DNA from 4 places in the Streptomyces sp. NPDC002206 genome. Region 1 is predicted to be linked to each of the others. Evidence: predicted binding sites of a transcription regulator. Region 1 holds the regulator's gene; each other region holds the start of a gene.
What was found. Region 1 encodes HrcA, which represses chaperone genes, less so after heat shock. Its sites were predicted from a motif close to TTNGCACTCNGNNNNNCNGAGTGCNAA; they were not measured.

Region 1 (3,327 bases):
GGCAGAGATCGGTCAACGCGGATGACATGACCGCATCGTGCCACGTCGCCTGGACCGTGCCGAATCAGCCATGAGGCGGCCCGAAAGATATCCGAAGCGGGATCCGGAAGGGGAGCCGAAAGGTGACCGGAAGGGGTACCGCCATATGCGCACCGCCCGCCGGTCCGGGACCGGCGGGCGGTGCGTTGCAGAGGGCAGTGACGCGACGGACGGCCCTCAGCGGCCGTTGAACGCGTCCTTGAGCCGGGAGAACAACCCCTGCTGCCCCGGCTGGAACTGACCGGTGGGCCGCTCCTCGCCGCGCAGCTTCGCCAGCTCACGCAGCAGTCGCTCCTGCTCCGGGTCCAGCTTCGACGGGGTCATCACCTCGACGTGCACGATCAGATCGCCGCGCCCGCCACCACGCAGGTGGGTGATGCCGCGGCCGTGCAGCGGGACCGACTGACCGGACTGGGTGCCCGGCCGGATGTCGACCTCCTCCAGACCGTCGAGTGTCTCCAACGGAACCTTGGTGCCGAGCGCGCCCGCCGTCATGGGGATCGTGACAGTGCAGTGCAGATCGTCGCCCCTGCGCTGGAACACCGCGTGCGGCAGCTCGTGGATCTCGACATACAGGTCGCCGGCCGGGCCGCCGCCGGGGCCGACCTCGCCCTCGCCCGCGAGCTGGATGCGGGTGCCGTTGTCGACACCGGCGGGGATCTTCACGGTGAGCGTGCGCCGCGAACGGATGCGGCCGTCACCGGCGCACTCCGGGCACGGGGTCGGCACGACCGTACCGAAGCCCTGGCACTGCGGGCAGGGCCGCGAGGTCATGACCTGGCCGAGGAACGACCGGGTGACCTGGGAGACCTCACCGCGTCCGCGGCACATGTCACAGGTCTGGGCGGAGGTGCCGGGTGCGGCGCCCTCGCCGCTGCAGGTCGTACAGACAACGGCCGTGTCGACCTGGATGTCCTTGGTGGTGCCGAACGCGGCCTCGCCGAGATCGATCTCCAGCCGGATCATCGCGTCCTGGCCGCGCCGGGTGCGCGAACGGGGTCCGCGCTGCGACGCCGTACCGAAGAACGCGTCCATGATGTCGGAGAAGTTGCCGAAGCCACCCTGTCCGAATCCGCCCGCGCCACCGCCGCCGGAGGCGGACAGCGGGTCGCCGCCGAGGTCGTAGACCTGCTTCTTCTGCGGGTCCGACAACACCTCGTAGGCGGCGTTGATCTCCTTGAACCGCTCCTGGGTCTTCGGATCGGGGTTGACATCCGGATGCAGCTCGCGTGCGAGCCGCCGGAAGGCCTTCTTGATCTCGTCCTGAGATGCGTCGCGGCGCACGCCGAGTACGGCGTAGTAGTCCGTGGCCACTTACGACTCCGCCAGGATCTGTCCGACGTAACGTGCCACTGCGCGTACCGCTCCCATCGTTCCGGGGTAGTCCATGCGGGTCGGTCCGACCACGCCGAGTTTGGCGACTGCCTCGTCGCCCGAACCGTAGCCGACCGCGACGACGGACGTGGAGTTGAGCCCCTCGTGGGCGTTCTCGTGCCCGATACGTACGGTCATGCCCGAGTCCTTGGCCTCGCCGAGCAGCTTCAGCAGCACGACCTGCTCCTCCAATGCCTCCAGCACCGGCCGGATCATCAGAGGGAAGTCGTGCCCGAAGCGGGTGAGGTTGGAGGTGCCGCCGATCATCAGCCGCTCCTCCGTCTCCTCGACGAGGGTTTCGAGCAGGATCGAGAGCACGGTGGACACGGTTCCCCGGTCCTCGCTCTCGAAGGATTCCGGCAGATCCTGCACCAGCTGCGGGACGTCCGAGAAACGGCGTCCGACGACCCGGCTGTTGAGCCGGGCCCGCAGATCGGCGAGAGAGGTCTCACCGAACGGCGCGGGGCAGTCGATCATGCGCTGCTCGACCCGGCCGGTGTCCGTGATCAGCACGAGCATCAGCCGGGCGGGCGCAAGCGACAGCAGCTCCACATGCCGCACCGTCGACCGGGTCAGCGAGGGGTACTGCACGACGGCAACCTGCCGCGTCAGCTGCGCGAGCAGCCGTACGGTGCGGCCCACGACGTCGTCGAGGTCGACCGCGCCGTCGAGGAAGTTCTGAATGGCCCTGCGCTCCGGCGACGACAGGGGCTTGACACCCGCGAGCTTGTCGACGAAGAGCCGGTAGCCCTTGTCCGTCGGAATGCGTCCCGCGCTGGTGTGGGGCTGGGCGATGAAGCCCTCGTCCTCCAGCACTGCCATGTCGTTGCGGACCGTGGCCGGGGAGACCCCCAGCTTGTGCCGCTCGGTGAGCGCCTTGGAACCGACGGGCTCCTCGGTACCGACATAGTCCTGGACGATGGCGCGCAGCACTTCGAGTCTGCGTTCGCTGAGCATGGCGCACACCTCCAGCTGTGTCACTCGGTGGATCCCGGTCGTTTCGGTCGTTCCTCGAAGGGCCCTGGCACTCGATGCGTACGAGTGCCAGTGATCTCCCGCCAGTGTACGGCGGCCGGGTAGGGCCCTAGCAAGGGCGACCGGCCACGCTACCCCGAGACTGCGCAGGTCGTTGCCGATAGCGTCGCCGCATGGACGCCTCTTGGGAAGAGTTCGGCTGGGAGCGACTCGGCAACGGTGTGGGCCGGCGGCGGCTTCCCGGGTGGGATGCGACAGTCGCACTGGTGGTCGGAGCCGAGGGGGCGCTGCTCTTCGACACCGGATCGACGCTGCGCGAGGGTGTGGAGGTCCGGGCCCAGGTGCAGGCATTGATCGGCCGGAGGGTGACGCATATCGCACTCAGCCACCCCCACTTCGACCATGTGCTCGGCGCCGCGGCCTTCTCCGGGGCCGAGGTGTACGGGGCGGTCGGAGTGACGGATCTCCTGGCCCGCGGAGCGGACGAGCTGCGCGCCGACGCGGTGCGCCACGGAGTGCCCGAGGAGGACGCGGCGCAGGCGGCCGATGTGCTGGTGGCGCCGCATCACCAGGTCTGCGACGAGTGGACCCTCGACCTGGGCGGTGGTCGCCAGGTGCTGCTGGCAAACGTGGGCCCCGGCCACACCGGCCACGATCTCGCCGCCCTGGTGCCCGGCTCCCCCGCCGTCGTGCTCTGCGGCGACCTGGTCGAGGAGTCCGGCGAACCGCAGGCGGGCCCGGACGCGATCCCGTCGCGCTGGCCGGCCGCGCTGGACCGGCTGCTGGCGCTGGGCGGCGAGGGTGCGGTGTACGTGCCGGGGCACGGTGCGCTCGTGGACGCCTCGTTCGTACGTGCGCAACGTGACCAACTGTCCACTGCATTCGGCGTGTCGTGACCCGTTCCCGTCCTATCGTCGTCCGATGCGCAGCTACCACCCG
Region 2 (3,327 bases), on a different contig from region 1:
GGCACCGATGGAACCGGCAGGACCAGGACGCACCACTGATCCGAGGCTACGAAGGTGTGATTGCCCGCAATCGCAGGCCTGCACCGGATCCTGCCCTGTAGCATGAAGGAAACGTGATCGACAAAGATCGATAGATCCGGTCAACACCGGATCGACCAACTCTGCCTGACGCAGAGCTGGCGCGACCGTATGGCGGTCGTGGCGTCCTCCGCCTCTGCTGCGAGCGCCCGGCATCTACCGCAGTTCCGCGCGAAGAGGACAGCTCTCGGCAGCTCCCGTCCGGGACCGGCACCCACAGGTGCGGACCGGCCACGGAAGCATGGCTACCAGGCGGCAGAAAGGCATGGACCGTGGCGTCCACGGTCTCCGACCGCCCCGGTTACGGGCAACTGCTGCGCATCCCCGGTGCGTGGACCTTCCTCCTTCCGGGCTTCGCCGCACGGCAGCCCTTCGCGATGCTGACCATCGGCATCGTCCTGCTGGTGCAGCACACCACCGGCTCGTACGGCAGCGCGGGCGCCGTCGCCGCTGCCACCGGTGTCTCCATGGCACTGTTCGCCCCGCAGAGCGGCAAGCTGGCCGACCGCATCGGCCAGCGCGCCGTACTGCTGCCGGGAGTCCTCGTGCACACGGCGTCCGTATCGGCGCTGACGGCACTCGCACTGGCGGACGCACCGCTCTGGCTGCTGTTCCTGGCCGCAGTGCCGACGGGTGCCTCCGTCCCGCAGATCGGCCCGATGGTGCGGGCCCGCTGGGCGGCCCTGCTCGGCGCGGCACCCGGCCGGAAGGCCTCGCCCCTGATGTCGACCGCCGCCGCCTTCGAGTCGGTGACGGACGAGTTCACCTTCGTCATCGGACCCGTCCTCGCCACCGCCCTGTGCACCGGGGTGCATCCGGCGGCCGGACTGATCGCGGAGGCCGCACTGACGCTGATGGGCGGCCTGCTCTTCGCGGCGCAGCGCCATACCCAGCCCGCGGTCCGCGCCACCACGTCCGGCGCCTCCGAACGGCACACCTCCGCCCTGTCCGTACCGGGCGTGCGCGTGCTCGCGGTGGCGTTCCTCGGGATCGGCGCCGTCTTCGGCGGCATGCAGGTCTCGCTGACCGCATTCGCCGAGGAGATCGGCCGGCCCGGTGCGAACGGCCTGCTGTACGGGATCTTCGCGGCCGGCAACATGCTGGCCGGGATCGCCTGCGGTGCCATCGCCTGGAAGAGCGGGCCGCGGCGCAGGCTGATCGCCGGGTACGCGGCGCTGACCCTGACCGCGTCCGGGCTGTGGGCCGTGCACTCCGTGCCGCTGCTGGCCGGGCTCGGGCTGCTCGTCGGACTCTCCATCGCACCCGCGCTGATCAGCGGATACACGCTCGTCGAGGCGCTGGTTCCGGCGTCCGCCCGGACCGAGGCGTTCACCTGGCTGACGGGCGCGGTCGCGCTCGGCCAGGCCGCGGCGGTGACGGTCGCCGGACGGCTGGCGGACGCCCACGGCGCGAGCGCCGGATTCGTGGTGCCGCTGGTGGGGACCGTACTGGCACTCGTGGCCCTGGTGACGCTGCGTTCGCGGCTGACACCGGCCCGCGCGACCATCATGGCCGCACGCGGCACGGTTCACCGCGATCCTGTCGCGGCCAGAAAATGACGATTCATGCGCTCGCTCGCTCAGCGGAATACGTCAGTGTGACTCCTCCGCCACATAATGTGGCAGCTTTTCGCTCAGGCCAGCGGCCCCCACGACGGCCAAGCCCTGACCGCTGCCCTTCAGGCAGGTGACAGACGTTACTGCAAACAGCGGCCCGTAGCAGCTACCATTGAGGATTGTTAGCACTCATCGAGTGAGAGTGCCAGGAGGAAGACAAGTGCCGACCTATCAGTACCAGTGCACCGAATGTGGCGAGGGCCTCGAGGCGGTGCAGAAGTTCACCGATGACGCTCTGACCGTGTGCCCGAACTGCGAGGGACGCCTGAAGAAGGTGTTCTCGGCGGTCGGCATTGTCTTCAAGGGTTCCGGTTTCTACCGGAACGACAGCCGCGGCTCCTCGTCGAGCAGCGCGCCGGCTTCGGCGTCCGCGAAGGCATCCGGTTCCGCTTCGTCGACTTCCTCGACGGGGTCGGACTCGAAGTCGTCCGCGCCTTCGTCCGCCGCTGCTTCCTCTTCCTCGTCGTCGTCCTCCGCGTCGTCGTCGAGCGGTACGTCGGCCGCCTGAGCCGAGGTACGCAGCTTCACATTTCGTCCGAGGGCCCCGCCGATCCGATCGGCGGGGCCCTCGGCATTTACAGCCCCGCTAGTGTGATCACATGGTGAACGCAGAGATCGGTGTCATCGGCGGCTCGGGCTTGTACTCCTTCCTGGAGGACGTCACCGAGGTTCGCGTCGACACCCCGTACGGACAGCCGAGCGATTCCGTCTTCCTCGGTGAGATCGGCGGCCGCCGAGTCGCCTTCCTCCCCCGCCACGGACGCGGCCACCATGTGCCGCCGCACCGCATCAACTACCGCGCCAACCTGTGGGCTCTGCGGTCCGTCGGCGTACGTCAGGTGCTCGGCCCGTGTGCGGTCGGCGGGCTGCGTCCGGAGTACGGACCGGGGACGCTGCTCGTACCGGACCAGATGGTGGACCGCACCAAGGCCCGCACGCAGACGTATTACGACGGGGAGACCCGCGCGGACGGCGTGGCGTCGAACGTGGTGCACCTCGCCTTCGCCGACCCGTACTGCCCCGAGGGGCGCAAGGTCGCACTGGCCTCGGCCCGCGCCAAGGGCTGGGAGCCGGTGGACGGCGGGACCCTGGTGGTCGTCGAGGGGCCGCGCTTCTCGACCCGGGCCGAATCGCGTTGGCATGCGGCGATGGGCTGGTCGGTGGTCGGCATGACCGGGCATCCAGAGGCCGTGCTCGCCCGTGAACTGGGGCTCTGCTACACGACGATGACGCTGGTGACGGACCTGGACGCGGGCGCCGAGGCGGGCGAGGGCGTCTCCCACGGGGACGTACTGAAGGTGTTCGCGGCCAACGTGGACCGGCTGCGGGCGGTGCTGTTCGCCGCGGTGACGGCGCTGCCTGCGGAAGGGGAGCGCAGCTGTTCTTGTGCGCGTGCGCTGGACGGGATCGAGACGGGGATCGAACTGCCGTAGGGGGTGCGACCGCGGCTCGGCCCTGGGTCCGGCCTGGTCCTGGCTCCGGCCCGGTCCTGGTCCGGGTTGCTGGGTCCGGCCTGGTCCTGGGGCCGGTTTGGTGCTCGCTCCGGGCTGGTCCTGGTTTGTTCGGGGCTGGTTGTTCGGGGCTGGTCCTGGATCGGGGCTGGTCCTGTTCGGGGCTGGTCCTGCTCCTTCCG
Region 3 (3,327 bases), on a different contig from region 1:
CACCGAGGGCATCTTCGCGGAGACGGCGGGCGGGGTGACGGTCGGCGTCACGAAGAAGCTGATCGAGGCCGGCCTGCTGGACCCGACGCTCACCACCGTCGTCCTCAACACCGGTGACGGTCTGAAGACGCTGGACGCGGTCGCCCCGACCACCGGTCCGACGGCGACCATCCGGCCCAGCCTCGACGCGTTCCGCGACGCCGGCCTGGCCCGCAGCTGACCCGACCACCGGGACGTCCACCCGAGACGTCCACCCGAGACGCAAGGAAGGCACCCACATGAGCGTCAAGGTCCGTATCCCCACCATCCTGCGCACCTATACGGGCGGTCAGGCCGAGGTCCCGGCCGAGGGCGCGACCCTCTCCCAGGTCATCGAGTCGCTGGAGCAGAACCACCCGGGCATCGCCGCGCGCGTCCTGGACGACCAGGGCAAGCTGCGCCGGTTCGTGAACGTGTACGTCAACGACGACGACGTGCGCTTCGACGGCGGCCTGGAGGCGGCCACCCCGGACGGCGCCGGCATCTCGATCATCCCGGCCGTCGCGGGCGGCTGCTGACCTTCCGTCGCCCCGGCCCGGACTCCCCGTAGGCCCCGCGGCCGACTTCACAGCGTCACCGGAATTGCCCCCTCTGCGAGGTAAGCGGAGGGGGCAATTCTGCATGGTTAAGCGCGGTACAGTTGGGCAGCCCCCTCCGCTGCCCGTGCCGACCGCATATGAGAATGCGCCCGCCCGCGACAAGATGCAGCCAAAGTGTTCGAACTCCTTGCGACATAAGTGGCCTTTGCCCGGTCCGAGTTGCCCTGGAATCGCACAAATTCCGCATATTCGGGCGTTCAGTGCTGCCCAGAATTCTCGTCCGATTGACCTGTTGCAGAGGGCAGTTGGGCAGATACATTCGGCCGCGGTCGACGCGTTCCGGCGCACGCACCCTCTCCTGTCGGAGGGTGAGTTCTGACCCGGGCCCGCGAAGTGCGGTCCTGTGCAAGGGCCAGTAATAGGGGAGTTAGGCATGGCTCAGGGCACCGTCAAGTGGTTCAACGCGGAGAAGGGGTACGGCTTCATCGCGGTCGACGGTGGTGCGGATGTTTTCGTCCACTACAGCGCGATCCAGATGGACGGGTACCGCACCCTCGAAGAGGGTCAGCGAGTTGAATTCGAGATCTCGCAGGGCCAGAAGGGGCCGCAGGCGGACATGGTCAAGCTCGCCGTCGGCTGAGCTCGGCGCGGTCGGCCAACGACACCACTCACGCATGAAGGGCCCGTACCCCCAGGGGGACGGGCCCTTCACGCGTGATGTCGGCCGTCGCCCCGCGTGGCATGCCCGCGGCATCCCGCGCGCCGTCGCCCGGTCCGCACGTTGTCCACAACCGCCGGGGGCGCTTGCACTCGTGGGGGTCGAGTGCTAATCATTGGCGTTAGCACTCTCCAGGTGAGAGTGACAGAACTTGGACCGGGCCGGTGAGGCCCGCAGGCTTGGTGGGGCAAGGAACCACCGGGCAGGCAGGCCGTCCGTCGCGGGCGCCACTCGGTCCGGAGAAATCCACCCCTGTCCGGGAGGACCACTTCACATGGCCAAGATCATCGCGTTCGACGAGGAGGCACGGCGCGGTCTCGAGCGCGGGATGAACCAGCTCGCCGACGCCGTCAAGGTCACCCTTGGCCCCAAGGGCCGCAACGTCGTCCTCGAGAAGAAGTGGGGCGCGCCCACGATCACCAACGATGGTGTTTCCATCGCCAAGGAGATCGAGCTCGAGGACCCGTACGAGAAGATCGGCGCAGAGCTGGTCAAGGAAGTCGCCAAGAAGACGGACGACGTCGCCGGCGACGGTACGACCACCGCCACCGTTCTCGCCCAGGCGCTCGTCCGTGAGGGCCTTCGCAACGTAGCCGCGGGTGCAAACCCGATGGCCCTCAAGCGGGGCATCGAGAAGGCCGTCGAGGCCGTCTCCGCCGCTCTGCTGGAGCAGGCCAAGGACGTGGAGACCAAGGAGCAGATCGCTTCGACGGCCTCCATCTCCGCCGCCGACACCCAGATCGGCGAGCTCATCGCCGAGGCGATGGACAAGGTCGGCAAGGAAGGCGTCATCACCGTCGAGGAGTCCCAGACCTTCGGTCTGGAGCTGGAACTCACCGAGGGTATGCGCTTCGACAAGGGCTACATCTCGGCGTACTTCGCGACCGACATGGAGCGCATGGAGTCGTCCCTGGACGACCCGTACATCCTGATCGTCAACTCCAAGGTCAGCAACGTGAAGGACCTCCTTCCGCTGCTGGAGAAGGTCATGCAGTCCGGCAAGGCACTGCTGATCATCGCCGAGGACGTCGAGGGCGAGGCCCTGTCGACCCTGGTCGTCAACAAGATCCGTGGCACCTTCAAGTCCGTTGCCGTCAAGGCCCCGGGCTTCGGTGACCGCCGCAAGGCCATGCTCGGCGACATCGCCATCCTCACCGGTGGCACGGTCATCTCCGAGGAGGTCGGTCTCAAGCTCGAGAACGCCGGCCTGGACCTGCTGGGCCGCGCCCGCAAGGTCGTCATCACCAAGGACGAGACCACGATCGTCGACGGTTCCGGTGACAGCGACCAGGTTCAGGGTCGCGTCAACCAGATCCGTGCCGAGATCGAGAACTCCGACTCGGACTACGACCGCGAGAAGCTCCAGGAGCGCCTGGCGAAGCTGGCCGGCGGCGTGGCCGTCATCAAGGCCGGTGCCGCCACCGAGGTCGAGCTCAAGGAGCGCAAGCACCGCATCGAGGACGCCGTTCGCAACGCGAAGGCGGCCGTCGAGGAGGGCATCGTCGCCGGTGGTGGCGTGGCGCTGCTGCAGGCCACCGCCGTCTTCGAGAAGCTGGAGCTCTCGGGTGACGAGGCGACCGGCGCCAACGCCGTCAAGCTGGCGCTGGAGGCCCCGCTCAAGCAGATCGCCATCAACGGTGGTCTCGAGGGTGGCGTCGTCGTCGAGAAGGTGCGCAACCTGCCGATCGGTCACGGTCTGAACGCCGCGACCGGCGAGTACGTCGACATGATCGCCGAGGGCATTCTCGACCCGGCGAAGGTTACGCGCTCCGCTCTGCAGAACGCCGCGTCGATCGCCGCGCTGTTCCTGACCACCGAGGCCGTCATCGCCGACAAGCCGGAGAAGGCCTCTGCGGGCGCTCCGGGCGGCATGCCGGGCGGTGACATGGACTTCTGATCCTGACGGATCGGTAAGTGCCCGTACGTCGGCCCCCGGGACCAGTTGGTCCCGGGGGCCGACGTCGTCGTACCCGGCACTGTTACATGCTGTTACAGCTGCTCGATGATCCAGGAGCAGAGTTCCTCGCTCAC
Region 4 (3,327 bases), on a different contig from region 1:
CTGAACCGCGCTCGACCGAGCACCGAGGAACGAAGAAGACCGAAGGCCCCCTGTTCCCGCCGCCGAGCGGCGGGAACAGGGGGCCTTCTACGGCTGTGCGCCGGTGCGGCTACGCGTCAGTGCGAGTGACCGTGACCGCCGTGACCGGAGTCGGCCTCTTCCTCGGCCGGCTTCTCGACGACCAGGGTCTCGGTCGTGAGCAGCAGCGACGCGATGGACGCGGCGTTCTCCAGCGCGGAGCGGGTGACCTTGACCGGGTCGATGACGCCGGCCTTCACCAGGTCGCCGTACTCGCCGGTCGCGGCGTTGAAGCCCTGGCCCTTGTCGAGCTCGGCGACCTTCGAGGTGATGACGTAACCCTCGAGGCCCGCGTTCTCGGCGATCCAGCGCAGCGGCTCGACGGCGGCGCGGCGCACGACCGCGACACCGGTGGCCTCGTCGCCGGTCTTGCCGAGGTTGCCCTCGAGGACCTTGACGGCGTGCACCAGAGCGGAGCCACCACCGGAGACGATGCCCTCCTCGACCGCGGCGCGGGTCGCGGAGATGGCGTCCTCCAGACGGTGCTTCTTCTCCTTGAGCTCCACCTCGGTGGCGGCACCGACGCGGATCACGCACACGCCGCCGGCCAGCTTCGCAAGGCGCTCCTGGAGCTTCTCGCGGTCCCAGTCGGAGTCCGTGGAGTCGATCTCGGCCTTGATCTGGTTGACCCGGCCCTTGACGTCGCCGGGCTCGCCGCCGCCGTCCACGATGGTCGTGTCGTCCTTGGAGATGGTCACGCGGCGCGCCGTGCCCAGCACGTCCAGACCGGCCTGGTCGAGCTTGAGGCCGACCTCCTCGGCGATGACGGTCGCACCGGTGAGGGTGGCGATGTCGCCGAGCATGGCCTTGCGGCGGTCACCGAAGCCCGGGGCCTTCACCGCGACGGCGTTGAAGGTGCCACGGATCTTGTTGACGACCAGGGTCGACAGGGCCTCGCCCTCGACGTCCTCGGCGATGATCAGCAGCGGCTTGGAGCCACCGGCCTGGATGACCTTCTCCAGCAGCGGGAGCAGCTCCTGGATCGAGCCGATCTTGCCCTGGTGGATCAGGATGTACGGGTCGTCGAGGACGGCCTCCATACGCTCCTGGTCGGTCACCATGTACGGGGACAGGTAACCCTTGTCGAAGGCCATGCCCTCGGTGAACTCGAGGTCCAGACCGAAGGTGTTGGACTCCTCGACGGTGATGACACCGTCCTTGCCGACCTTGTCCATCGCGTCTGCGATGAGCTCGCCGACCTGCGAGTCCTGCGCGGAGAGCGCGGCCACGGCGGCGATGTCGGACTTGTCGTCGATCGGGCGGGCGGTCGCGAGGAGCTCCTCGGACACGGCCTTGACCGCGGCGTCGATGCCCTTCTTCAGGGCGGCCGGGGACGCACCCGCGGCAACGTTGCGCAGGCCCTCGCGGACGAGCGCCTGGGCGAGCACGGTGGCGGTGGTGGTGCCGTCACCCGCTACGTCGTTGGTCTTGGTCGCCACCTCCTTCACCAGCTGGGCACCGAGGTTCTCGTACGGGTCGTCGAGCTCGACCTCGCGCGCGATGGTGACACCGTCGTTGGTGATGGTGGGAGCGCCGAACTTCTTGTCGATGACGACGTTGCGGCCCTTGGGGCCGATCGTCACCTTCACCGTGTCGGCAAGCTTGTTGACGCCACGCTCAAGGGCGCGACGGGCGTCCTCGTCGAACTTCAGAATCTTCGCCATGGGAGCTGAGCTTTCCTCTCAAACGAACTGCGCCCCCGACCGCCGGCTAGTTATTTCGCAGGGGGCCAGGGGCGCAGAACGGAAGCAAACGTGGGTGAATTACTTCTCGACGATCGCGAGCACGTCGCGAGCCGAGAGGACGAGGTACTCCTCGCCGTTGTACTTCACCTCGGTGCCGCCGTACTTGCTGTAGAGCACGACGTCACCGGTGTTGACGTCGAGCGGAAGACGCTCGCCGTTCTCGAAGCGACCCGGGCCCACGGCCAGGACGACGCCCTCCTGGGGCTTCTCCTTGGCGGTGTCCGGGATGACCAGGCCAGAGGCCGTGGTCTGCTCGGCGTCGAGCGGCTGGACCACAATGCGGTCCTCAAGCGGCTTGATGGCAACCTTGGAGCTGGTGGTCGTCACGATCCGGCCTCCCCCTTCGGAGATCTCGGGGTTAACTGCGGGGTTAACTGTCTGGGGTGGCGACCAGGTGGATCCGTCGTCGCGGGTGCCGGACCTGCCAGTCGCACAGTACTGCTGGCACTCTCCAGTGGGGAGTGCCAGAGCCGAGACTATGACCGCGATTAGCACTCGGTCAAGCGGAGTGCCAATTCGGTGCGGTCGTGGCGTGGCAGCCATGGGGCAAGACCCCCCGGGGCGCAGTCCAGGAGCATGCGCCCCGGGCGAGGCCCGCAGGGCGAAGTTCACGGGCGCGCGAAGTCCACGGGCACGCGGCTACCGCCGGTCGCAGCCGGTCCCGGGGTCCACGTCGCCGTACGATTCCGACCGGTCCGGCTGCCGCTCCCTCAGCGGTGGCGACAGCCGGGAGTCCGCGGACTCCTGCGGCCGGTCCCGCCGCCCGCAGGCGGTGACGACCCACGACCCGGGCGCCCCGTGATCACTCCGCACGTCCGCCTTCGGCCCCGACTCCGACGTCCGCCCGGGCCCCGCCGCCGGTGCCCGGTGCGGGCCGCGCACCTTCTGCGCGGCCTTCCGGCCCAGTCGTTCGATCGGGTCGACCGACTGCGCGCACCCGGCGGTGGCGGTCAGAAGAACACCGGCCGCCAGCAGTCCGGCGAGCAGCCGGCGCGCCCGGCTCATACGTAGTCCCCCGGCCGTGCCACGGCGTACCCCTTGTCCGTGATGGTCTTCATGACCGTCGTGACCGGCTTCATGGCCGCGCGGATCACGGCGGCCCGGCTGCCGCTACCGTCCCAGTCCGTGGCGTCCCCGAAGCGCGTGAGGACGATGTCGCAGGGGCGCAGATCGCGGTCCCGCTCCCGCCACTCCAGGTCCAGGTCCAGGTCCAGGTCCAGGTCCAGCTTCCCGGCAGGTGCGGCAGGTGCCGGCAGGTCGCCGGGCGGGCCGGCCCGCCCGGCGGGGGCGCCCGGCCCGCCTGCGGAGGGCCTGGCGGCCCGGCGCTCGGCGCGGTCGCCGGATTCGGAGGCGCAACCGGAGCCGACAGCGACGACGAGGGGCGCGGCCGGAACCGCGCATCCCGGCCACCCCCGTCGCAGGCCACCCTGCCTGCGACAGATCGAGCCCGGCCTCTGCCCCGTCATGGCAAATTCTTCCTTTTGTCGTAAAACCACATGATTTC

Region 2: a site for HrcA is predicted at 1,817-1,843, ahead of ACWCP8_RS36070 (FmdB family zinc ribbon protein). Genes of this name have one in related genera too.
Region 3: a site for HrcA is predicted at 1,382-1,408, ahead of groL (chaperonin GroEL). Genes of this name have one in related genera too.
Region 4: a site for HrcA is predicted at 2,312-2,338, ahead of groES (co-chaperone GroES). Genes of this name have one in related genera too.

What each region holds. Positions count from the first base shown of each region.
Region 1 covers NZ_JBSFCW010000021.1:91,073-94,399, reverse strand. The annotation lists gene ACWCP8_RS29195 (nitronate monooxygenase) at 1-28, opposite strand, end outside; gene dnaJ (molecular chaperone DnaJ) at 217-1,353, opposite strand; gene hrcA (heat-inducible transcriptional repressor HrcA) at 1,354-2,370, opposite strand; gene ACWCP8_RS29180 (MBL fold metallo-hydrolase) at 2,562-3,284, shown strand; gene ACWCP8_RS29175 (DUF3097 domain-containing protein) at 3,310-3,327, shown strand, end outside.
Region 2 covers NZ_JBSFCW010000039.1:24,898-28,224, forward strand. The annotation lists gene ACWCP8_RS36060 (potassium/proton antiporter) at 1-39, shown strand, start outside; gene ACWCP8_RS36065 (MFS transporter) at 351-1,637, shown strand; gene ACWCP8_RS36070 (FmdB family zinc ribbon protein) at 1,855-2,202, shown strand; gene ACWCP8_RS36075 (S-methyl-5'-thioadenosine phosphorylase) at 2,294-3,127, shown strand.
Region 3 covers NZ_JBSFCW010000001.1:971,720-975,046, reverse strand. The annotation lists gene thrC (threonine synthase) at 1-220, shown strand, start outside; gene ACWCP8_RS04575 (MoaD/ThiS family protein) at 279-557, shown strand; gene ACWCP8_RS04570 (cold-shock protein) at 1,012-1,218, shown strand; gene groL (chaperonin GroEL) at 1,571-3,193, shown strand.
Region 4 covers NZ_JBSFCW010000001.1:633,203-636,529, forward strand. The annotation lists gene ACWCP8_RS02895 (ester cyclase) at 1-4, shown strand, start outside; gene groL (chaperonin GroEL) at 117-1,742, opposite strand; gene groES (co-chaperone GroES) at 1,842-2,150, opposite strand; gene ACWCP8_RS02910 (hypothetical protein) at 2,463-2,828, opposite strand; partial or broken gene ACWCP8_RS02915 (hypothetical protein) at 2,825-3,019, opposite strand.